2 regions of the Pseudarthrobacter sp. MDT1-22 genome follow, and region 2 is predicted to be linked to the other one. Evidence: predicted binding sites of a transcription regulator. Region 2 holds the regulator's gene; the other holds the start of a gene.

Region 1 (12,021 bases), on a different contig from region 2:
GCCGCCGCCGCCGTGGAGGGCCCAGAAGAGTTCCGGGTTTTCCCGGGCGCTCGCGGTGACGCGCTCGCCGTCGGCCGTCACCAGGTCCACCGAGACGAGACTGTCGCACGCGAACCCGAAGGACCGCTCCAGCCACCCGGATCCGCCGCCCAGGGTGAAGCCGGCGACGCCGGTGGTGGAGGCACGCCCGCCGGTGACCGCCAGGGCATGCTCCTGGGTGGCGCGGTCGAACTCGCCCCAGGTGACGCCTGCCCCGGCGGTGACGATGCCGGATTCGGGGTCCACGTCGATCGACTTCATGGGCCGGACATCGATTACCAGGCCGTCGTTGTTCATGGACATTCCGGCCACTGAGTGGCCGCCGGCACGGACAGCGATGGCGAGGGAATTTTCCCGTCCATAGCGGAGGGCTTCGGCCACGTCCGCGTCATTCGAACACTGGGCAATCACCGCCGGACGCCGGTCAATCATGGCGTTGAAGACCTTCCGGGCCGGGTCATAGTCGGGGCTGTCAGGCCTGATCCACTTCATCACAAACGCTCCTCAGCGACTGCGGCCCCTCCCCTCCACATAGCGTAGGACTTGGGCCCGTGACGTTCCATAGGCGGCCCAAGTGAACCCTCGAGCGGGAACGAAAACAGCGTGAACGTCATCTTCGGATACGCGGAGAAAACTCATAAGAAAACACGCAAATGCGGACTAGAATCATGAAATGCCCACTATTCGCGTATCCGAAGCAGCACGGTTCCTCGGCGTCAGTGACGACACGGTCCGGCGCTGGACAGAGAACGGCAGCCTCACCCCCGTGAAGGACGACGCCGGCCGGCTGGCAGTCGACGGCCTGGAACTGGCAAGGCACGCCCAGAAGCTCGCGCAGCTTCCCGAGGACCCGCACCGTTCAGGAAGTTCGGCGCGCAACAGGTTCGTCGGCCTGGTCACGGGGATCACTGCGGACAAAGTCATGGCCCAGGTGGAACTCCAGTGCGGGCCGTTCCGGGTGGTGTCGCTGATGAGCAGCGAAGCCGTCCGCGATCTGGGCCTGGAACTGGGCTCCGTGGCCACCGCGGTGGTCAAAGCAACCACAGTCATAATCGAAACCCCGCACGGAAAGAGCATCATTTGAGCACCCGCAAACGCGCCAGAGCCGCCATCATCACGGCTGCCCTCATGCTGGGCCTCGCCGCGTGCGCACCGGCTACGACGCCCACGGCCACACAGCCCGCCGCGTCGCATTCCCCGGACGCCGCCGGCCAGGTGTCCGGGACGATCACGGTCTTCGCAGCCGCGTCGCTCAAGGCCACGTTCACCCAGCTGGCCAGCGACTTCGAGGCGAAGAACCCCGGCACCAAGATCGTGTTGAGCTTCGCCGGCTCCTCGGACCTGGTCACCCAGATCACCCAGGGCGCACCGGCCGATGTTTTTGCCTCCGCCGACACCAAGAACATGACCAAGCTTGCCGACGCCAAGCTCCTGGACGGCACCGCGAAGAACTTCGCCACCAACGTCCTGGAGATCGCCGTCCCGCCGTCCAATCCGGCGTCGATCGCGTCCTTCGCCGACCTGGCCAAACCAGGCGTCAAGGTGGTTGTCTGTGCCAGCCAGGTTCCGTGCGGGGCCGCCGCGGACACTGTGGAAAAGGCCGCAGGCGTGACCCTTTCGCCGGTCAGCGAGGAGTCATCGGTGACGGACGTCCTGGGCAAGGTCACCTCGGGCGAGGCCGACGCCGGGCTGGTCTACGTCACCGACGTCAAAGGCGCCGGTGACAAGGTCGAGGGAATCCCGTTCGACGAATCCGGCAAAGCGGTCAACACCTATCCCATCGCCACAGTAGGCTCGAGCCGGAACAAGGAACTGGCGGCAGCCTTCATCGCCATGGTGACCGGCGCCGACGGGCAGAAAACCCTCAACGCGGCCGGCTTCGGCGCCCCGTAAGTAAGCCGCACCCAAGGAGAGCATGAGACAGGCCAGGAACGGCGGGTATGGCGGCGTCCCACGCTGGATTTACGTCCTGGCGGCTGCGGGTGGCCTGTTCGTGGTGCTGCCGCTCGCGGCCATGGTGGCGAAGGTCAACTGGGCCCAGTTCATCCCGCTGATCACGTCGGAAGCGTCGCTGCAGGCCCTTGGGTTGAGCCTGCGCACGTCCGCGGCCAGCACCGTCCTGTGTATCGTGCTGGGTGTGCCGCTGGCCCTGGTCCTGGCCCGCGGCAGCTTCCCCGGCCAGCGCTTCCTCCGCTCACTGGTCCTGCTCCCGCTGGTTCTTCCGCCCGTGGTGGGCGGCATCGCACTCCTGTACACGTTCGGGCGGCAGGGGCTGCTGGGCCGGACGCTGGAAGTGGCTGGCCTGCAGATCGCCTTTTCAACGACGGCGGTCATCCTGGCCCAGACGTTTGTGGCCCTTCCGTTCCTGGTGGTCAGCCTCGAGGGTGCACTGCGGACCGCCGGGAACCGGTACGAAGCGGTGGCCGCGACGCTCGGCGCCGGGCCCACCACGGTGCTCGGCCGTGTCACTCTCCCGCTCGTGCTGCCGGGGCTGGCCTCCGGCGCAGTGCTGTCCTTCGCCCGCAGCCTGGGCGAATTCGGCGCCACCCTCACGTTCGCGGGCAGCCTGCAGGGGGTGACCCGGACCCTGCCGCTGGAAATCTACCTGCAGCGGGAAACGGACGCCGATGCCGCCGTCGCGCTTTCCCTGGTCCTCGTGGCGGTGGCGGTTGCCGTGGTGGCGCTCGCGTACCGCAGTCCCCGCGCCGCCGAACGGGCCCCAGCACTAAGCGGGGAACGCACGACGCCGGCGCCCGGCCAGGGCGGTGCGGTCCGGTGACGTTCTCGGTTCAGGCCGCCGTGGCCAGCCGCGAGTTCGACGTCTCCCTCGCGCTGGGCCCGGCCGAAACGGTGGCCGTTATGGGAGCCAATGGCGCGGGCAAATCCACCCTGCTGAACGTCATCGCGGGCCTGCTGCACCCGGACTCGGGCACGGCCGAACTGGACGGCAAGACGCTGTTCGACCTCACCGCCGGACGCGGCGAATGGACGGCTCCGCACCGGCGCGGCACGGCGCTCCTGGCCCAGGAACCGCTGCTGTTCCCGCACCTGAGCGTGCTGGAGAACGTGGCCTTCGGACCCCGGAGTGCGGGGGCCTCGAAGCAGGCCGCGCGGGAGTCCGCCCTGCGGTGGCTCACGGAAGTGGAGGCGACGGAGCTGCAGTCCCGCCGACCGGCCGAGCTCTCCGGCGGCCAGGCGCAGCGCGTTGCGGTGGCGCGGGCGCTCGCCGCCGACCCCGGGCTCCTCCTCCTGGACGAACCGATGGCCGCTCTGGATATCCATGCGGCGCCGCTGCTCCGGCGCCTGCTCAAGCGCGTGCTGGCCGGCCGCCGCGCCGTCATCATCACCCACGACGTCCTGGATGCCCTGATGCTGGCCGACCGGGTGGTCATCCTCGAAAACGGGCGGATCAGCGAGGAAGGCCCCACCCGCGACATCCTCCAGCGCCCGCGCAGCCGGTTCGCGGCCGGACTCGCCGGGCTCAACTTTGTGGCCGGCCACCTGACCGAACACGGTCTGCGGGCCGGTGCCCTCAACCTCTATGGCCACCGCGACGCAGCCGCCCCGCTCCCTACCGGGCAGCCGGGCGTGGCTGTCTTTCCGCCGTCGGCCGTTTCCGTTTTCCTCACCGAAGCGCATGGCAGCCCGCGGAACTCCTTCGCCGTGACCATTACCGACCTGGAGCCGCACGGGGACGGGATCCGGGTCCGCGCCGGGGAGGGCGGGCAGCTGAGTGCGGACATCACGCCGGCTGCCTCTGTTGATCTCGGGCTGGCGCCGGGCATGCAGGTGTACTTCGTGATCAAGGCCGGCGCCGTCGCCATCTACCCCGGCTGAAGAGGCGGAATACGCGGGTAGGCTGGTCAGCGTCGCAAGCTGGGTCATCACGGCCAAGCACTGCAACTCAACATCGCTGAAGTCCGTCCGCCTGGGCACCACGTACCTGGAAACCGGCGGAACGGTGAAAACGGTGGCCGCCCGCTATCCGTCCTGCGCTGGCGATGTCCTGCTCCTGATCTGACTGGCCTAACAGACCACCGGGCGGGTGGCTCATTGGGGGAGCCGCCTGCCCTACATCCCCGGGATATCGAGGGTTTCGTGGATCTCGATAGTGGCGCCTGCGCCGGACATGAAGTGTGGGTGGCCGTCCATCAGGGCAACGGCGGCGTCCAGATCCTCGGCCTGGATGATGCTGTAGCCGCCCACTGTGGCTGCCGTATCAGCGACGGACGAGCCGTCCATGACTTTGGTGGCGCCCAGCGGTGTGCCGAGGTCAACAATGCCGTCGCCGGCCTTGGCCGCCCAGTCCATCCACATTTTCATGCCGGCTCGGCCGCTTCGGGGCTCGCTTCGGCCAGGGCTTTGCGGGCCGTGGCGGAGGGGTGCCGGGATCGGATTCTTCCATGGGCAGCGCTCGGCTATGGACAGGCAGTTCGCCGTCGGCAAACATGGGGCATGGAGGGCATTTCCTCAAAGTTGAGCGTTGTAGACTCAACTTAGCAATCATGCACATCCCGGAAGGAGCTCTCTTTGGACGTCAAATTCACCACCAAGAGCCAGGAGGCTCTTTCGGCAGCAGCCATGAACGCCTCCACGGCAGGGAACCCCCAGGTGGAACCCGCCCACCTGCTCAAGGCCTTGATGGATCAGCGGGAGGGCGTCGCCGTCGCGCTTCTTCGCGCCACGGGCGCCGACCCGGATGCCGTCAGCGTGCAGGCGAGTGGCGCCATCAAGGCACTGCCGGCCACGTCGGGCGGCTCCACGCAGCAGGCCCAGCTGTCCCGGCCCGCGCTGCAGGCCATCCGGAACGCCAAAAACGAGGCCGACAGACTCGGCGATACCTATGTCTCCACCGAGGTGCTGCTGCTGGGGCTCTCTGCCGGGAGTGACGCCGTCGGGCGGTTAATGCGCGACGCCGGTGCCTCCCATGAAGCGCTGCTCGCCGCCCTGCCGGGTGTCCGCGGCGACCGCAAGGTCACCACACCGGACCCCGAAAACACGTTCCAGTCGCTGGAGAAGTTCGGCACGGACCTCACGGCGATGGCCCGTGCAGGCAAACTGGACCCGGTGATCGGCCGCGACACCGAGATCCGGCGCATCATCCAGGTACTGAGCCGCCGCACCAAAAACAACCCCGTGATAATCGGCGAACCGGGCGTGGGCAAGACTGCCGTCGTCGAAGGTCTCGCGCAGCGCATTGTGGCGGGCGATGTCCCGGAAAGCCTGCGGGGCAAGACGCTGATCGCCTTGGACCTCGCCTCCATGGTGGCCGGGGCGAAATACCGCGGCGAGTTCGAAGAGCGGCTCAAGGCAGTCCTGGAGGAGATCAAAAACTCCGAAGGCCAGATCGTCACGTTCATCGACGAGATCCACCAGGTGGTGGGGGCCGGCGCCTCCGGCGAGTCCTCCATGGATGCAGGCAACATGCTCAAGCCCATGCTTGCCCGCGGCGAACTGCGGCTGATCGGTGCCACTACGCTTGATGAGTACCGCGAGAACATCGAGAAGGACGCCGCCTTGGAGCGCCGCTTCCAACAGGTCTATGTAGGTGAACCCAGTGTTGAGGACACTATTGGCATCCTCCGTGGCCTGAAGGAACGCTACGAAGCCCACCACAAGGTCACTATCGCAGACTCCGCCCTCGTGGCTGCCGCCACGTTGTCCAACCGCTACATCTCGGGCCGGCAGCTGCCGGACAAGGCCATCGACCTGGTGGACGAGGCAGCTTCCCGGCTGCGCATGGAGATCGATTCAGCACCGGAGGAGATCGACCAGCTGCGCCGTGCCGTGGACCGGCTGACCATGGAGGAACTGGCCCTCGCGAACGAGAAGGATGCCGCCTCGGTGGAGCGCCTGGCCGCCCTCCGCGCGGACAAGGCCGACAAGAGCGAGGAGCTGGACGCGCTGAATGCGCGCTGGGCCGCAGAAAGGGCTGGACTCAACCGGGTGGGCGACCTGAAGGCCAAGCTGGATGAGCTCCGCTCCACGGCGGACAAGGCGCAGCGTGAAGGCGACCTGGAGACTGCGTCGCGGATCCTCTATGGCGAGATTCCGGCAGTGGAGCGGGAGCTGAACGCGGCCGCCGCAGCCGAAGAGGCGGTGACGGACAAGACTGCCCAGATGGTGGCTGACGAGGTCACGGCGGACGACATTGCCGAGGTCATTTCGGCGTGGACCGGCATTCCGGCCGGGCGAATGCTGCAGGGCGAAAGCCAGAAGCTGCTCCATATGGAGCAGGAGCTCGGCAAGCGCCTGATCGGCCAGTCCAAGGCGGTGGCCGCGGTGTCCGACGCTGTCCGCCGTGCCCGGGCCGGCATCAGCGATCCCAACCGGCCCACGGGTTCGTTCCTGTTCCTGGGGCCCACGGGCGTAGGCAAGACGGAGCTGGCCAAGGCGCTCGCGGATTTCCTGTTCGACGACGAACGCGCCATGGTGCGGCTGGACATGTCCGAGTACGGCGAGAAGCACTCGGTGGCGCGGCTGGTGGGCGCCCCTCCGGGATACGTCGGCTACGAGGAGGGCGGCCAGCTGACGGAGGCCGTCCGCCGTCGGCCGTACTCCGTGATCCTGCTGGACGAGGTGGAGAAGGCCCATCCGGAGGTCTTTGACATCCTCCTGCAGGTGCTCGACGACGGCCGCCTCACCGATGGCCAAGGCAGGACCGTGGACTTCCGCAACGCCATCCTGGTGCTGACGTCCAACCTGGGCAGTCAGTTCCTGGTGGACCAGTCGTTGGACGCGCAGGCCAAGCGGGCCGCGGTCATGGCCACCGTCAACGCGTCCTTCAAGCCGGAGTTCCTGAACCGGCTGGACGAGATTGTGCTGTTCGAGGCCCTGACCGTTGACGAGCTGGCGGAGATTGTGGAACTGCAGGTGGCCGAGCTCGGCAGGAGGCTGCGTGATCGCCGGCTCTCCCTGGACGTGTCCGACGGCGCCCGCGCCTGGCTGGCCATGTCCGGCTTCGATTCCGCGTACGGTGCCCGGCCGCTCCGCCGGCTGGTGCAGCGCGAGATCGGTGACCGTCTGGCCAGGGCCATCCTGTCCGGCGACATCGCGGACGGTGACACGGTGCTCGTGGACACCGCGGCCGACGTCGACGAACTCACCATCGAAGGACTGGAGGCTCTGGCAGCGCCCGACGGCGGTGCTCCGGCCGGCACGGGCCTGGTGGTGCGGCGGAAGGAATAGCGGTCCTGCAAGGCTCGGGCGAACCCTATTTCGGGGCAGCAGATTCCCGTATTTCATAGCTGAGGTTTTGGTGGTCCGCATCCATTTCGTTGACTTGGATGCGGTATCCGTCAGGGTCATTGACGGTGATGAAACGGCCGAACGTTTCGTCCATGATGTCCGACGGGGCATATCCGGCAGCTCTTAGTCGCTCTGCGGTGAGCTCCAGCTTTTCGTCCGTGGAGAAGTGCAGCGCTACTGCTCCGGCATCTGAGTGTGTGGTTCCCGCTTGGGCAATGTGGAGCCGAAGTTGCCCGCCGTTGCCGTGCAGGTCCGCCCAGGTTCCGCTTGTTGCTGCAGCGTTCTCGTTCAACCCAAGGGTGGAATCAAACTTGTTGGCGAGCTCGATGTTCCGCACGAAGCGGATCGGAGTAACTCTCATTTGGTTGAACCTTCCTTGTTGAGGGCCTGGGTCAGCGTTTCTTCGACGAACGACGACAGTGATAGTCCGCGTTCGATTGCTGCGTGTTTGACCTGCTTGACTAGGTCTGTTGGCAGGTAGATGTTGGACTGTGTCTTGTCGGCCACACCCGCCCCTGAAGGTCCTGAGCCAACGCGATGGTCAGCATGTTCGGCGCCGCCTTGGACATCTTGTAGGCATAACCTGTTGACAGGTCTGCGAACGTACCGCTGGCCTGGCCGACAGGGAGCCCAGGCGCGAGGTCACGTTGACGATGATCGGGTCGGGCGCCGCCAGCAGGCTTGGCAACAGAAACTGCGCCAGTCATCGCGCTCAATTTCCTCCAAGCCGCTACGAAGCGGGAACGAGCCTGAAGGCATAGCGTCCGTCTGGGCCGCTGCCGGGATTCATGGTGAAGTCTGCACCGTCGGTGTCCAGCTTCACTTGCGCCGCGAACACCCCGCCGTCGCACGCGACACGGACTGGTTCCAGAACGGCGGCGCCTGCCCAGCTCGCCAATGACAACTCGACGTCGGCGGGTCCTTCGCACAGGAAGTGCAGTTTGTATTTGCCGGGCTGCGCCGTTGCGCCTTGGGACGAGGAGCCAGCCGCACCCTCAGCCGGGCCACCGTGCTCACAGCCCGTCAGCGATACCACAAGTGCGGCCGAAACGAACAGGACCCGTGTGCGCTGAGTCTGCGTCCCCCAAAGAGCTGACATGCCCCGAGTCTAAACCCCCAGCCCAAAGGTCAAACCAGCGAACCGCCGAATGCAATGAAGCCGTAGGCTCTGTATCCGTTCGCGTGTAATGCGGTCTGTTAGGGCAGTGCGCTGGCGTTGATGACGTTCCCGCCGTCGGCTGTGACGTAGCAGTCCACGCGCCGGTCGCCTGATTCCCAACTGGTGCTGCTGGGGTAGGCCCGCTGGAAGTTCAGCGTGTACTCGTTCGCTGCCGGTCCCAGCTTGGCCGCCTGGCAGGCCTCCAGGGCCTTGGCGGCAAGGGCCTCCCGGCCCGGATAGGAGCCGACGGCGGGGTAGCGGAAAACGGCCACAAGCTGGGCTGAGTGGCCTGTATCGCAGGCCACCACCGTTGACCGCAAAGCCTCGGGGTCAAAATCCTTGAAGCAGTCGCCCAGCCGGTAGTCCGGCGGCTCCACACCCTCACGGGGGAGCGGGAGTGGCGTGACCAGGGGAGTGGGTGAGATTTCCACGATCCCCGAGCCGCCGTCGTCGGACGTCTGGGGCGCCTCGGAATCCAGCCACACGGCGAGCCACACCAGGCCTCCCACCACGCCGAGCAGAACCACCACAAAGACGGCCTTCAGGAAAGTAGACGCGACCTGCCGGGGCTTCCGGACCGGGCCCTCCATGGCAGGCGCCGTGACCGCCACCTGCGGCAACCCTGCGGTGGGCGGAGCGCCGGGTTTGGGCGGGACGGGGCGCGATTCCTGGTTCTCCATCCGGATACCCCTCCTGGGTGTCGCCTCGTGATGCTGCACGCCCCATGCACCCGGATCGGCAGCTGATGAAGAGACTCTATCCAACAAAAAAGCCGGGAACCCCGCGCGTCGCCGCGGATAGGGTACCCGACATGGCGTCCGCGCGCACGGGCCGGGGCGCACCGGGCGCGGAAAGCATGTAATCTAGGTGTTACGACAAATTGACCAAACATTCCGGGGCCTCACCGATAGCCAAGGTGACCACCTCCGGTCCGAGTACAAAAGGGGGTCACGCCATGGGGCGCGGCCGTCAAAAGGCAAAAGCTACCAAGCAGGCTCGGGATATTAAGTACTATTCCCCGAACACTGACTATTCGGCCCTTCAGCGAGAGCTCAAAGGTCCTGAAGGTCGTGCCACGAGCCATTTCGCGAATGACCCGGTTGAACCGGATTATTCGGCTTATGTGGATAAGTACGCGGACGATTTGGAAGAAGACGACGACGAGGTACACACCCGTCGGATCGGCTAGTTGTTGTACGCCGGCCCCGCCGCAAGGCGCCCGGCCCCGCGACGCTGCAGTACGTTCGGACGCCGTTCGTTAGTACAGCGCTTCTTTTCAGCACCCCGGATCCCAGCGGACCCGCGGTGCTGGCCTCAGTTATCAGGCCCGTTGCCTGCGCCGGAACCCGGTGCCGGTGGCGGGCTTTTTGGTGTTGACTGGAGGCGTTGATGCGTGTGCCGCCCGCGAAAGGACCTCCCATGCCAGGAAACTCCTCATCCACGAGCTACCGCCACGGTGAACCGTGCTGGGCTGACGTCCAGACCCGGGACGTGGAGGCAGCCAAGGCCTTCTACGCAGCGGTGTTCGGGTGGACCTTCAAGGACCTGCCCACGCCCGATGGCCGCAGCTATGCCCAGGCGTTCGTGGGGGAGGACCTGGTGGCCGTGGTGGCGCCGCAGAACCCGCACCAGGAATCTCTCGGCACGCACGCCCAATGGAACATCTACTTCGCGGCCGAGGACGCCGGTGCGCTGGCCGAGGAAGTTCCCCAAGCCGGCGGCGCAGTGCAGATCGGCCCCGAGGAAGTGGCGGACACCGGCGTGATGGTGTTTGTGGATCCTCCCGGCGGCGGGACCACCGGCGTGTGGCAGCCCGGAACGCACACGGGCTCCGGCCGGTACAACGAGGCCGGTGCGCTGTCCTGGACGGAGCTGCTGACGCCCGAGCCGCGGGCCGCCGTCGGGTTCTTCCAGCAGCTGTTCGGCCACGAGGTGACCGAGTATCCCCAGGACGACGGCGGGACGTACAGCACGCTGATGGTGAACGGCGCGGAGGTGGCCGGGATCGTCGCGGCCGAGGCGCCTGCCAGGTGGCAGATCTACTTCGGCGTCACCGACGTGGCCGATGCCGTGCGGAAAGCCGTGGCGGCGGGCGCGGAAGTGCTGATCGCGCCGGAGCCGGATGACGACGATACTCCCGGCGCCACGGCCACCCTCAAGGATCCGCAGGGCGGTGTGTTCAGCCTGCTGGAGGTTTAGCGCCTGACGCTTAACGCATCGAGTGCTCCGCAACCGCCGTTTTCAAGGTTCAAAAGGGCGATTGCGGAGCACTCGATGAGGGTTTAGGCGTAGGCGTTGACCAAGCGGACGGCGCCGCCGTCCACACCCTTGGCGCCCTGGACGTAGTCCGGACCGGTCTTGAGGATGGAATCCGAGTCCGCGGTGACGGTGCCCATGATCCAGGACGGGACGCCGCGGTCGTTGAGGCGGGCCACGGCGGCGTCGGCGGCTTCGGCGGACACGATGGCCACCATGCCCACGCCGAGGTTCAGGGTGCGCTCGAGGTCGGCCAGCGGGACGTTGCCCAGCTCGGAGACCAGCTTGAAGATGGCCGGAAGCTCCCAGGTGGCGCGGTCCACGGTGGCCACGAGGCCCTGCGGCAGGACGCGGGCCAGGTTGGCGGCCAGGCCGCCGCCGGTGACGTGGCTGAAGCCGTGCACGGCGTTGGCGCTGTTCACCGGGAAGGCGCGGGCAAGGTCCAGGCAGTCTGCAGCGTAGACGCGGGTGGGTTCCAGCAGTTCCTCGCCCAGCGTGCGGCCGAGTTCGGAGACCTGGCGGTCCAGTGCCCAGCCGGCGTGGTTGATGACGCGGCGGACCAGGGAGTAGCCGTTGGAGTGCAGGCCGGAGGAGGCCATACCAATTACAACGTCGCCGGCGCGGACGCGGTCCGGGCCCAGCAGGTCGGAGGCCTCGACAACACCGGTGGCGGCACCGGCAACATCGTATTCGTGCTCGCCCAGCAGTCCGGGGTGCTCGGCGGTTTCGCCGCCCACCAGGGCGGTGCCGGCCACGGAGCAGGCCGCGGCGATGCCGCGGACGATGTCCGCGATACGCTCGGGGACAACCTTGCCGCAGGCGATGTAATCGGTCATAAAGAGCGGCTCGGCGCCTACTACGACGATGTCGTCAACCACCATGCCCACCAGGTCAAAGCCAATGGTGTCGTGGATGTCCATGGCCTGGGCAATGGCAACCTTGGTGCCCACGCCATCGGTGGACGTGGCCAGCAGCGGGCGCTTGAAGGTCAGCAGGCGCGAGACGTCGTACAGGCCGGCGAAGCCGCCCACTCCGCCGATGACGGAGGAATTGTGGGTGGCCTTCACGGCACCCTTCATCAGCTCCACGGCGCGGTCGCCGGCTTCAACGTCAACACCGGCGGAGGCGTACGTGATGCCTGCGGGGATCAGTGGGCTGTTACCGGCGGCGGGGGTTGCGGAAGTCATACGGACTCTTTCTTTTCAGCGCCGGGGATGGTGGCTTCGTGGCGGATCGCAGGCACGTGGTCTTCTTCGGTGAGCAGGTTCTCGAACTCGGCGTCCGGTCCCGGATCGCAGCCGGTGGCGCCGGCCTTCTCC
Region 2 (12,021 bases):
GCTGCCGGGCAATGGCGACCGACAGCAGCAGGACCACCGCCGCGATCATGTACAGCATGAGCTTGTTGTTCGGGTCCTTCAGGTCAAAACCGAAGAATGACCGGAATCCGTTCAGTCCGTTGGACCCTCCGGTTGTAGCCTGCTGGCCAATCAGGAACACTGCGAAGGCCGCCGCCAGCGCTTGGCTGAGAATCGCGAAATAGGCACCTTTGACGCGGCGCTTGAAGATCGCGAAGCCCAGGACGAGTGCCACCAGCCCCGGAACCAGGACCACGGCGAGGAACGTCACTGCGGGGCTCCGGAACGGTTCCCACCAGCCTGGAACCTCGCCGCTGCCGTAGAGGGACATAAAGTCCGGCACCCCGGAGCCGCCGAAGAGCGATGCGTCGGCCAGCTTCATGTGCATGGCCATGATGTAGGCCCCGAGTCCGAAGAACACCCCCTGGCCCAGGGTCAGCATGCCGCCGCGTCCCCACGCCAGGCCGATACCGACTGCCACGATGGCAAAGCAGAGGAACTTCCCTAGCAGGCCGAGGTTGAACGCCGGAAGCAGCGCGGGTGCAACGCCCAGGACCAGGACCGCACCAAGGGTGAATCCGGCCACGGTTCCCAACCGCCCGCGCAACAGGCTTTTCATGCCAGGCTCCTTGTTTTGAGGCTGAAGATGCCCTGCGGCCGAAGCTGGAGGAACACCACAATCACGATCAGGATCAGGACCTTGCCGATGCTGGCCGTCGTCGAGTACTCGAAGACGGACTGCAGCACTCCCAGGGCAAAGGCAGCGATGACGGCCCCCTTGATCTGGCCGATACCTCCGGCCACCACCACCAGGAAGGCATCCACTATGTAGTTGGTGCCGAGGTACGGGCTTGTTGAACCTATGAGTGTGACCGCGACGCCGGCGATGCCGGCCAGGCCCGAACCGATGAAGAACGTCAGTTGGTCGCTGCGCCGGGTTGACACCCCACTCGTTTCCGCGAGGTCCCGGTTCAGCACAACGGCCCGGATACGGCGCCCGAGCGGCGTGGCCTTCAGGAGGAGGACCAGGCCGGCGAGGCACAGCAGCGAGAGCCCCAGGATAAAGAGCCGGGTCAGCGGGATGGGAGCGCCCAGCAACTCGATGTTCCCCTGCAGCCATCCCGGTGCGCGGACATCGACGCTGGGTGCCCCGAAGATGTCACGTGCGGCCTGCTGCAGGATCAGGGCCACCCCGAAAGTGACCAGAAGGGTGTCCAGGGGCCGGTGGTACATGCGGCGCAACAGCACCGCTTCGAGCACCAGCCCCAGGACACCTCCCACCAGGAAGCCTGCGGGAATGGACACCAGCAGCGATACGCCGGCGTCGGAGATGGCCTGCTGGACCACAAAGGCCGTGTAGGCCCCGGCCATCATGAACTCGCCGTGGGCCATGTTGATGACCCCCATCTGGCCGAAGGTCAACGACAGTCCCAGTGCCGCCAGGAGCAGCACGGAGCCGAGGCTGAGTCCGGCGAACATCTGCCCTATCAGGAGTTCCATTCCAGCAGGCCTTTCCTCGATGTTTCCGCGGCCGTTACTTGGTCAGGTCCTTGGCCCAGTCGTAAGTGGCCAGGAACGGATCCGGTTCAACCGCCGCGGGCGATGACCACACCGTGTCGATCAGGCCCTCCGCGTTTATCTTGCCGATGCGGGGGGTCTTGGTGATGTGGTTGTTCTCCCCGTTGACCGTGACCAGGCCCTCAGGCGCCTCGAAGGTCACCCCGTCCGCGGCGGCCTGCACCTTGTCCACCTCAAAGGATCCCGCCTTCTCCACGATTGCCTTCCAGAGGTACAGGGAGGTGTAGGCGGCTTCCATGGGGTCGCTCGTTACGCGCTCGGTGCCGAACTTCGACTTGAACGCCGCCACGAACTTCTTGTTGGCTGGCGTGTCCAGGGTCTGGTAGTAGTCCCAGGCAGTCAGTTGGCCTTCGACGTTGTCCAGGCCGACGCCGGGGACTTCCTCCTCGGCGATGGACACGGAGACCACGGGAATGGTGTCGGCGGTCAGGCCAACGCTCTTGTACTGGCGGAAGAAGGCCACATTGCTGTCGCCGTTGAGGGTGTTGAAGACCGCGTCGGCCTTGGAGTCCCGGACTTTGTTGACGATGGTGGAGAATTCCGTGGAGCCCAGCGGGGCGTACTCCTCGCCGAGGACTTCGATGCCCTTGGCCGCGGCGTAGGCCTGGATGATTTTGTTGGCTGTTCGCGGGAAGACGTAGTCACTGCCGACCAGGAACAGGGACTTGGTTCCCTGCTCGGCCAGATAGTCCAACGCCGGGATGATCTGCTGGTTGGTGGTGGCGCCGGTGTAGAAGATGTTCTTCGACGACTCCAGGCCCTCGTACTGCACCGGGTAGAACAGCAGCGCGTCGTTGGCCTCAAACACAGGGAGCATCGCCTTGCGGCTCGAGGAGGTCCAGCCGCCGAATACCGCGGCCGCGCAGTCCTGCTGGATCAGTTTCCCGGCGCGCTCCGCGAACTTGGTCGGTTCGCTGGCGCCGTCCTCGCTGATGACCTCGAGCTGCTTGCCCAGGACACCGCCGGAAGCGTTGATTTCCTCGGCAGCCAGGGACAGGGAGTCGAAGACGGTGCTCTCGCTGATGGCCATGGTGCCGGACAGCGAGTTGATGAACCCGACTTTGATGCTGCTGCCCGAGGTGTCCACACAGGAAGTGCCGCTGCTGGCGGTGGAGCCTGCGGACGCCGGATCCGCGATCTGGCTGCCGCAGCCTGCCAGGACAGTGGCCATGGCGGCTGCCGCCAAGGAATAGAAAGCGCGTTTGGTGACCGAAACCCTCATGTGTACCTGCTTCTCACTCCGCCGTTGCCCTGGGCAGCGGCTCGCCTCCGGGGTCCGTCAGAAGTGACCCCTTGCGATGAACGTAGGAGCGAATTGTTTCAGCGCCTGCCCGGTTGGTTTCGAGACCGTTTCGGGGCGCTCGCCGGGCCGGCCGGGAGTTGAGGCGCACGGCAGGCGTGCGGGAGAAAACCGCGGGAAAACGGGCCCTGGGAGAGTTAACCTGCGGGAAACCTGCCGCGGCGTAACTTTGGCCCGGTAGCCGGACATAATCCGGCCCAGCGCCGTGAAACGGGTCTCACCTGCGGCTATGCGCAACACCCGAGCGGCGGGCAGGGCTATTTATGCGTCGGCCGACTGCCTGAGTGGCGACTATTCGCCCAGCGCCCTGGGCCGCCAGACCACCACGGCTTGGGAGCGCGCACGGGGGCGCTGGCCCCGTGCCAGGCTGACCACATCACCGGCGGCACCGGCCGCGAAGATCCGCGAATCAAGAGGATCACGACGGCGGCCCAGCTCCTCGGTCATCTCGCCCACCCTGCGCTGCAGCGCGGCCACCTGGTTCTCGAGCTCAAGGATCCGTTTGATGCCTTCGAGCGAGACGCCCTCGTGGGACAGCCGCTGGACTTCGCGCAGCATATTGATGTCCCGCTGCGAATAGCGGCGCGACTTCCCCGGCGCCCGGCTGGGCGAAACAATGCCCAGCCGGTCATACTGCCGGAGCGTCTGCGGGTGCATGTCCGCCAGTTCAGCCGCGACGGAGATCACGAAGATCGGCTGGTCAGCGCTGATGTCCACGGTCTGCTCCGTTGCTTAGAGCCGGGCCTTGGCGGCCAGGCCTTCACGGACATCGGCGTCGGCGGTGGCTTCGGCAAAGGCCTTCACGGCTGCTTCGGCTTCCTTGTTCAGGTTCTTCGGCACCGCGACGTCGATGGTCACCAGGAGATCGCCGGTGACCTTGGAGGTCTTCACGCCGTGGCCTTTGACCCGGAGCGTACGCCCCGAAGGCGTGCCGGCCGGAACACGGACCTTGACGGTCTCGCCGTCGATAGTGGGGACCTGGATGTCGGCGCCCAAAGCAGCTTCCGGGAAGGTGACCGGGACATGGATGCGGAGGTTGTCGCCGTCGCGCGTGTAAAACTCGTGCGGCTTGACGGACACGGCCACCATGAGGTCGCCGTTGCCGGCGGGCCCTGGCTGGCCCTTGCCGCGGACGCGCACTTTCTGGCCGTCCTTGATGCCGGCGGGAACGCGGACGTCAATGACGTCACCGCTGGGTTCGCGCAGGCCGATGGTGGTGCCGCGGATGGACCCGGAGAAGGAAATGCTGGTCGTAGCCGTACGGTCGGCACCCTTCTGCGGCGGGCGCTGGAAGCCCGTCGGGCCGCCGAAGCCGCCGCCGCCAAACAGGTCAGCAAACTCGGGCGGGATGCCGCCTGACGTATTGAACCCGCCGGGCTGGCGCCGCGCGCCGCCGGTGAACAGGCCGCCGAACATGTCCTCGAAGCCGCCGTTCCCGGCACCGGCACCGGCACCGCCGGGGGCAAAGCGCGCGCCGCCACCCATGGCCCGGATGGCGTCATACTGCTGGCGCTCGTCCGGATCAGACAGCACTGAATAGGCCTCGGAGATGTCCTTGAACTTCTTCTCCGACGCAGCGTCCCCCGAGTTGGTGTCCGGGTGGTGCTGGCGGGCAAGTTTCCGGTAGGCCTTCTTGATGTCGGCGTCGGAAGCGTCCTTGGCGATACCAAGGATCGCGTAAAAGTCCTTGTCCACCCAATCCTGGCTAGCCAATGGCGTTTCCTTTCAAATCTCTGTGCCGAGATGGAAGTTCGCGGCAATGTTCCTGCGAATCACTGCCGCGAACTGCCATCTCGATGGGGTAAATGCTACGCAGGAACTGCGACGATAACCTGTGCTGCGCGGAGGACGCGTTCGCCTGACCGGTAGCCGGAGCGGAGGACCTGGCTGACGGTGTCAACCTCGATGTCCTCTCCCGGCTGCTGGATGAGGGCCTCGTGGATCGTGGGATCGAACTCCACTCCGGTCTCATCAATGCGGACCAGGCCGTACGTCTTCAGCGCGTTCTCCAGCTTGGTGGCGATCGCGGCGAACGGGCCGTCGGTCAGGTCACCGTGCTGGCGGGCAGCATCGACGTCGTCCAGTACCGGCAGCAGGGAGTTCAGGACGCCGATAACAGCCATCTCCCCTGCCACGGCCCGGTCGCGCTCGACGCGCTTGCGGTAGTTGACGTATTCAGCCTGGAGGCGGAGGAGATCGTTCTTCAGCTCGGCAGCTTCAGCGTGTCCGGCACCCTGTGCCACCGATTCCTCGGCCGGCACCTCGATGCCGTTCAGGATTTCCTCGGCCTGGGCGAGTGCATCGCCGTCCCTGTCACCAAGCTCGCCGCCAACAGGCTCGCCCACTAGGGGCTCTCCCACCGGCTCGGCAGCGGGCTGCTCGCCCTCCGGGTGCCGGGCCTGCCCGGTCACCGGGTCAACCTTGCGGTTGTCCCGGATGATCGGCTCCTGGTTCGCGGATGAGTTGTGCTCTTCCTCGTTACCGTGGTGCGGCATGGCTACTTCTTCGCTTCGTCTTCGTCGATGATCTCGGCGTCGACGATGTCCTCATCAGCAGCCTTGTCGCCGGCGGGGGCGCCACCAGCGGCGCCTTCGGCACCTGCGGCACCGGTGGCACCGTCCGGCGAACCGGCCTGGGCGTAAATGGCTTCGCCGAGCTTCGACTGGGAAGCCTGGAGCTTCTCGAACGCGGTCTTCACGGCTGCGTCATCGGTGCCTTCGAGGGCCTTCTTGAGCTCGTCGACGTCGGCCTTGACCTCGGTCTTGACCTCTTCGGGCAGCTTGTCGGCGTTGTCGGCGATCAGCTTGTCCACGGAGTAAGCGAGCTGCTCCGCGGTGTTGCGGGTGTCGGTCGCCTCGCGGCGGGCCTTGTCCTCGGCTGCGTGCTCCTCGGCGTCCTTGACCATGCGCTCAATGTCTTCCTTGGAGAGCGCGGTGCCACCGGTGATGGTCATGGACTGTTCCTTGCCGGTGCCCTTGTCCTTCGCGGAGACGTGGACGATGCCGTTGGCGTCGATGTCGAAGGTGACCTCGACCTGCGGGACGCCGCGCGGAGCCGGCGCGATGCCGGTCAGCTCGAACGTGCCCAGCGGCTTGTTGTCGCGGGTGAACTCGCGCTCGCCCTGGAAGACCTGGATGGCCACGGACGGCTGGTTGTCATCAGCCGTGGTGAAGGTCTCGGACCGCTTCGTGGGGATGGCGGTGTTGCGCTCGATCAGGTGCGTCATCACACCACCCTTGGTTTCGATGCCCAGGGACAGCGGGGTGACGTCGATCAGCAGGACGTCCTTGCGCTCGCCCTTCAGAACGCCGGCCTGGAGTGCTGCGCCAACGGCTACAACTTCATCCGGGTTGACGCCCTTGTTCGGTTCCTTGCCGCCGGCCAGTTCCTTGACCAGGTCGTAGACAGCGGGCATACGGGTGGAACCGCCCACGAGGACGATGTGGTCGATCTCGGAGAGCTTGATGCCGGCTTCCTTGATGACGTCCTGGAACGGCTTCTTGGTGCGGTCCAGCAGGTCCTTCGTGAGGTCCTGGAACTTGGCGCGGGTCAGCTGCTCGTCCAGGTGGACCGGGCCATCGGGGGTGACGGAGAGGTACTGGAGCGAAACGTTGGTGCTGCTGGAAGAAGAGAGTTCCTTCTTGGCCTGCTCCGAGGCTTCACGCAGGCGCTGCAGGGCGATCTTGTCCTTGGACAGGTCAATGCCCTTGACCTTGAGCTGGTTCAGCAGGTAATCAACAACGCGCTGGTCCCAGTCGTCGCCGCCAAGGTGGTTGTCACCGGCGGTGGAGCGGACCTGGATGGTAGAGAAGTTGTCTTCATCCTTGCCGACTTCCAGCAGGGAGACATCGAAGGTTCCGCCGCCGAGGTCGAAGACCAGGATGAGCTCGTCTTCCTTGCCCTTGTCCAGGCCGTACGCCAGAGCGGCCGCGGTGGGCTCGTTGACGATGCGCAGGACGTTGAGGCCTGCGATTTCGCCGGCCTCCTTGGTGGCCTGGCGCTGGGCGTCGTTGAAGTACGCGGGAACGGTGACGACGGCGTCGGTGACCTTTTCGCCGAGGTAGGACTCGGCATCGTTCTTCAGCTTCATCAGGATGCGTGCGGAGATTTCCTGCGCCGTGTACTTTTTGCCATCGATGGCGACGCTCCAGTCAGTGCCCATGTGGCGCTTGACGGAATGAATGGTGCGGTCGATGTTGTTGACGGCCTGGCGCTTGGCGATCTCGCCAACCAGGACTTCGCCGGACTTGGAGAATGCAACGACGGACGGCGTGGTGCGGCCACCCTCGGCGTTGGCAATAACGGTGGGCTCGCCACCTTCGAGAACGGAGACGACGGAGTTGGTGGTTCCGAGGTCGATACCTACTGCACGTGACATGTGTTGCTTCCTTCTTTCCTTGGAAACTTGCTGGCGCTCGTGTTGAGCGTTCTGCACTCAACTTTACTCAAGGCACAAGCGATGTCAATCCAAAGTTGAGCGGAGTACGCTCAACTTTGGATTTTTGGGTCACGGCACCCTCAGGCGAACCCCCGGAATCCCGGGGATTTCAGGCGGAAAATCCCCGTCCCTGGCAGTAGTTCGCTGTGGGTGAACGGCCGCTACCGGTTCTCGTCCTCGTCCACTTCCACCTCACGGGCGCTGTCAACAGAGCCGGCCTCGCCGTAGTCACCTTCGGGATAGTCGCCCTCCTGGGGCTGGTTCTCCGCCCCGCCCACGACGCCGGCCTCGCCGTAGTCGCCTTCCTCATACTGGCCACCTTCACCCTCCAGCCCGGGCTCGGTGCTGCCTTTGCGGCGATCTTCTTCAGGTGCGGTGTTCTTACTCATGACGTGATCTCTCCTTTGAGTCTCCGCGTCCATCCGGGCGCATTTGGAGTCTACTCAGCCGGAGGCGGGCTAAACAGGGGTGGCCGCAGACTTCGGGTCGTCCCGCGGGTTTCCCTCAGGCACGAGCCCCGCCATCGCCGCGAGGACAGTGAGGTGGTGTTCAAAGAGTTCGCCCCGGGCACGGAACGTATCCGGGCCATATTGGCCAAAAACCTCAAAACTCACGGCCCCGAAGAGCGACGTCCACACGAGGGCACCGTTCGCCTGGAGTTCGTCCGGCATGGCCAGCCCAAGTTCACTGCGGATCGCCTCAAGGTCGGCGGACAGGGCAGAAGGTACGACGGCGGTGCGCGCCGTGGCGGTCAGCGCACCTGCCCGGTAGGCGCCGTCGAGAATGCCGATCAGGCGGTAGATCACGCGCGTTCCCGGGGTTGCGGTCTGGCTCGAGGGGGCCTGGTAGCCGGGGACCGGACTCCCGAATAGCAGGCCGTAGCGCGCAGGCTCCCGCAACGCCCATGCCCTGACAGCCCGGCCGAGCGCCTTGAACCTGCCATCGAAGTCGCGCACCGGCACCGCGTTCACCGCGGCATCCACGGCGTCGCCGAGCTCACTGTAGGCGTCCACCAGAAGCAGCGTGAGCAGCTCGTCGCGGTTGGCCACGTAGCGGTAGACCGCGGAGGAGACCACGCCAAGATCCCTTGCCACGGCGCGGAGGGACAATGCGGCCGCGCCCTGCGTTGCCAGGTGCTCCCTGCCCAGCCTGACGATGTCGGCAATGGTCTGGGCCCGGGCGCGCTCCCGCGGTGTCCGAAGGATGGGTTCCGCGGCCGCGGCAGGGTCATTCATCGCTCCAGCATGGCACAAATCAGAGCAGTGTCAACAATTGAGAGCACTGCTCTTGACAGGCCTCCAGGACAAGGCGCACGCTTGTTGGAGAGCAGCGCTCTCTAGCGGAAATCCCTTGAGGAGAAGTCATGAACGATGTCTACGTTGTTACCGGAGCCGGCCCCGTGGGCTGGACAGTTGCAGAACAGCTCGCTGAGCAGGGGAAAAACGTCAGGATCCTCACCCGTTCGGGCAGCGGCCCCAAGCATCCGCTGGTGGAACGGGTGAAGGCCGACGTCCAGAATGCCGCCCAGCTGCGGGACGCCTTCGCGGGCGCCACCGCCGTCTTCCACTGCATCCACGGCTCCTCCTACACCGTGGACGCGTGGCAAGCAGAACTGCCCCGGGCCGAGCAAACGGTGCTATCCGCAGCAGGCGAGGCAGGCGCCGTCGTCGTTTTTCCCGAGAGCCTTTACTCGTACAGCGAGCCTGAAAGCCCCATGGTCGAGGCGGGTCCGCGGACTGCCGAGGGCGGCAAGCGGGGCGTCCGCACCGCGCTGCTCAAGGCGCGGGACGTCTCTCCGACCAACACCGTCAGCGTGGTTGCCGGCGATTTCTTTGGCCCTCGGGTGCGAACCTCACATGCCGGAGAGCGCGTGGTCCCCGCCGTCCTGGCCGGCAAGAAAGTCTGGGTCATCGGGAGCGCCGATCAGCCCCATTCATTCACGTACGTCCCGGACCTGGCCGCCGCGATGATCCACGCCGCGGCGACGCCGTCGCTGTGGAACAGGGTGTGGCACGCGCCCACGGGTCCGGCAGTCACGCAGCGGCAGCTGGCCACAGCGTTCACCGAGACTGGCGGAGTGCAGGCGCCGAAGCTTGGAGCCATTCCGGGCTGGGCGCTCCGGACCATGGGTGTGTTCTCGAAAGACTTCCGCGAAGTTGCCGAAATGCTCTACCAGTTCGAGCGGCCGTTTGTGATGGAATCTGCCGCCAGCGAGACCGCACTTGGGATCCGCCCGACACCTCTGCGCGAGGCCGCCGCTGCCACGGTGGCCTGGTGGCGCGCACAGTGCTAGGTGCCCTAGCGGCGGCTGGCAGTCTCTGACGCGGGATGAAGGCCGGGCTCGGCCGGGCCAACCTCCCGCCGCACCGCGGCATCCAGCTCCGTCCGGCCCAGCTTGCCGGGCCACCAGATGCGCGGGCCGATGTCGTACGCCAGCGCAGGGACCAGCAGCGAGCGCACCAGCACGGTGTCCAGCAGTACGCCGAACGACACAATGAAGGCCAGCTGCACCAGGAACATGATGGGGATGACGCTCAGTGCGGCGAACGTGGCGGCCAGCACCACGCCGGCCGAAGTGATCACTCCGCCGGTCACGCCGAGTCCGCGAAGGATGCCCGGCCGGGTCCCGTGCTTCAGCGACTCTTCCCGCACCCGGCTCATCAGGAAGATGTTGTAGTCCACACCCAGGGCAACCAGGAACACAAACCCGAACAGGGGCACGGTGGCGTCGGCGCCGGGGAATCCGAGCAGGCTGTTGAAGACCACGGCCGAAACGCCCATGGCCGCGCCGTACGACAGCACCACGGAGAGCACCAGCAGGACCGGCGCCAAGACTGATCGCAGCAGCAGCATCAGGATGAGCAGGATGACCGCCAGCACGATCGGGATGATGATCACCAGGTCGCGCTGGGCGGTGGTGTTGGTGTCCAGCGCAGTGGCGGTCACGCCGCCAACCAACGCGCCGGCGTCGACCGTTTTTGCCTCCTCGCGCAGCGCCTTGACCGCATCCTCCGCCTCAATGGAATCCGCGGCGTAGTTGAGCGTGGCGTTGATCAGCACCTTGCCGTCGTGGACGTCAGGCTCGCTGGGAGTCCCGGGGGCGCCGGTGATCGGCAGCCTGCCTTCAGCCAGGAGGTAGGCGTCCCCCACGCCGTCGGCCGCTTTGACCTTTGCCAGCACTTCATCGGCTTTACTTTCGTCCGCGATGACGACGGCGGGGCTGCCGCTGCCGGCGTCGAAATGCCGCGCCAGCGCGTCCTGGCCGTCCACCGCATTCGACGCGGTGAGAATGACCTCGGTCTGCGGCACGCCGTTGGCCTTCAGCTGCAGCACCCCCGCCGAAGCCACCAGCAGGAGGAGGACCGACGCGACCCAGACCGTGCGTGGGCGGCGGGAGACCAGCGAACCGGTGGCCCGCCAGATGCCCTTCTGCCCTTCCAGGCCGGTGACCAGCTCGGGCTCGCGCTCGCCCGCCGGAACCAGCCTGGGGCGGAACGGCCAGAACGCGGCCCGGCCCAAAAGTGCCATCAGGGCGGGCAGGAGGGTCAGCGCGGCGAAGAGCGAACAGAGGATGCCCGCAGCCGCAACGGGGCCCAGCGCCTTGTTGGAGTTCAGGTCCGAGAACAGCAGGCAGAGCAAGGCAATGATGACAGTGGCGCCGGAAGCCAGGATCGGCTCGAACGACGCCTTCCACGCCGTCAGCACCGCTTCCGTCCGGTTGCGTGTGTGGGTCAGGGCCTCGCGGAACCGCGCCACGTACAGCAGGGCATAGTCCGTGGCCGCGCCGATCACCAAGATGGACAGGATGCCTTGGCTTTGGCCGCTCAGCTGGATCCAGCCGAGCTTTGCCATGCCGAACACCAGCAGGATGGCGGCACAGAGCGCAAAAACCGAGGTGAGCAGCACGGCGATGGGCAGCAGGAGCGAACGGTAGACGATCAATAGGATCAGGAAGACCGCGCCGAGTGCCACCAGCAGCAGGATGCCGTCAATGCCGGCGAAGGCGGCGACCAGATCTGCGGTCAGGCCCGCGGGTCCGGTGACGAAGGTCTGCATGCCTGCGGGGGCGGAATCCGCCAGGAAGTCCCGCAACTCCTGGACGGATTCCTTAAGCTCGCCGGAGGACCCGATCGGGGCAATGAACTGGACCGCTTTCCCGTCCTCGGACGGGATGGGGCCGATCACCGCGCTGCCCAGCTCCAGGCCCTCGAGCCCAGCCTTCAGGGATGCCAGTTCGCCAAGCTCCGAGGGGCTGATGGCGGCGTCGTTTTCGATGACGATGACCGCCGGCACTTCGTCTGAATCGCGGAACTTTGCCTGCCAGTCCTGGACCGCGGTGGCCTCGGCGCTCGCCGGCAGGAACGAGGCCTGGTCGTTCGAGGAGACCTCGTCGAGCCGGCCGAACGTGGGTCCACCCACACCGGCGATGGCCAGCCACGTGAGCACCAGGAACACGGGAAGCAGCCAGCGAAGCCAGAACGGAACCTTCGCGCTGTGCTGGGGACTTGATTTCATGATTCCTGCTTCGCTTGGGTGGCCGGGGTACACTTGGTTCCATCCTAGAGTATCTCCACCATGGAAATAAATTGGTTTTCTGTTTGAAACTACGCAGCTGGCATCGCTGCAGTAATATCCGTCAGGGCACCAGGCAAGATCACAGGACGTGGCAAGCGAGCGGAGGAGGGCG

What was found. Region 2 encodes HspR, which represses chaperone genes until heat shock. Its sites were predicted from a motif close to AAGTTGAGTCNNNNNGACTCAACTT; they were not measured.
Region 1: a site for HspR is predicted at 4,513-4,537, ahead of clpB (ATP-dependent chaperone ClpB). Genes of this name have one in related genera too.

What each region holds. Positions count from the first base shown of each region.
Region 1 is NZ_JBTNDK010000023.1:6,821-18,841, forward strand. Features, by position in the region: gene ACX80M_RS16285 (FAD-binding oxidoreductase) at 1-531, opposite strand, end outside; gene ACX80M_RS16290 (TOBE domain-containing protein) at 713-1,123, shown strand; gene modA (molybdate ABC transporter substrate-binding protein) at 1,168-1,932, shown strand; gene ACX80M_RS16300 (ABC transporter permease) at 1,955-2,818, shown strand; gene ACX80M_RS16305 (sulfate/molybdate ABC transporter ATP-binding protein) at 2,815-3,876, shown strand; gene ACX80M_RS16310 (YciI family protein) at 4,111-4,362, opposite strand; gene clpB (ATP-dependent chaperone ClpB) at 4,570-7,227, shown strand; gene ACX80M_RS16320 (VOC family protein) at 7,253-7,648, opposite strand; gene ACX80M_RS16325 (ribbon-helix-helix domain-containing protein) at 7,645-7,794, opposite strand; gene ACX80M_RS16330 (hypothetical protein) at 8,018-8,386, opposite strand; gene ACX80M_RS16335 (septum formation family protein) at 8,485-9,126, opposite strand; gene ACX80M_RS16340 (DUF3073 domain-containing protein) at 9,402-9,635, shown strand; gene ACX80M_RS16345 (VOC family protein) at 9,866-10,645, shown strand; gene purM (phosphoribosylformylglycinamidine cyclo-ligase) at 10,729-11,889, opposite strand; gene purF (amidophosphoribosyltransferase) at 11,886-12,021, opposite strand, start outside.
Region 2 is NZ_JBTNDK010000015.1:82,364-94,384, reverse strand. Features, by position in the region: gene urtC (urea ABC transporter permease subunit UrtC) at 1-637, opposite strand, end outside; gene urtB (urea ABC transporter permease subunit UrtB) at 634-1,518, opposite strand; gene urtA (urea ABC transporter substrate-binding protein) at 1,553-2,818, opposite strand; gene ACX80M_RS13250 (heat shock protein transcriptional repressor HspR) at 3,188-3,613, opposite strand; gene ACX80M_RS13245 (DnaJ C-terminal domain-containing protein) at 3,629-4,609, opposite strand; gene ACX80M_RS13240 (nucleotide exchange factor GrpE) at 4,705-5,391, opposite strand; gene dnaK (molecular chaperone DnaK) at 5,394-7,274, opposite strand; gene ACX80M_RS13230 (hypothetical protein) at 7,496-7,723, opposite strand; gene ACX80M_RS13225 (TetR/AcrR family transcriptional regulator) at 7,793-8,569, opposite strand; gene ACX80M_RS13220 (NAD-dependent epimerase/dehydratase family protein) at 8,698-9,627, shown strand; gene ACX80M_RS13215 (MMPL family transporter) at 9,633-11,849, opposite strand.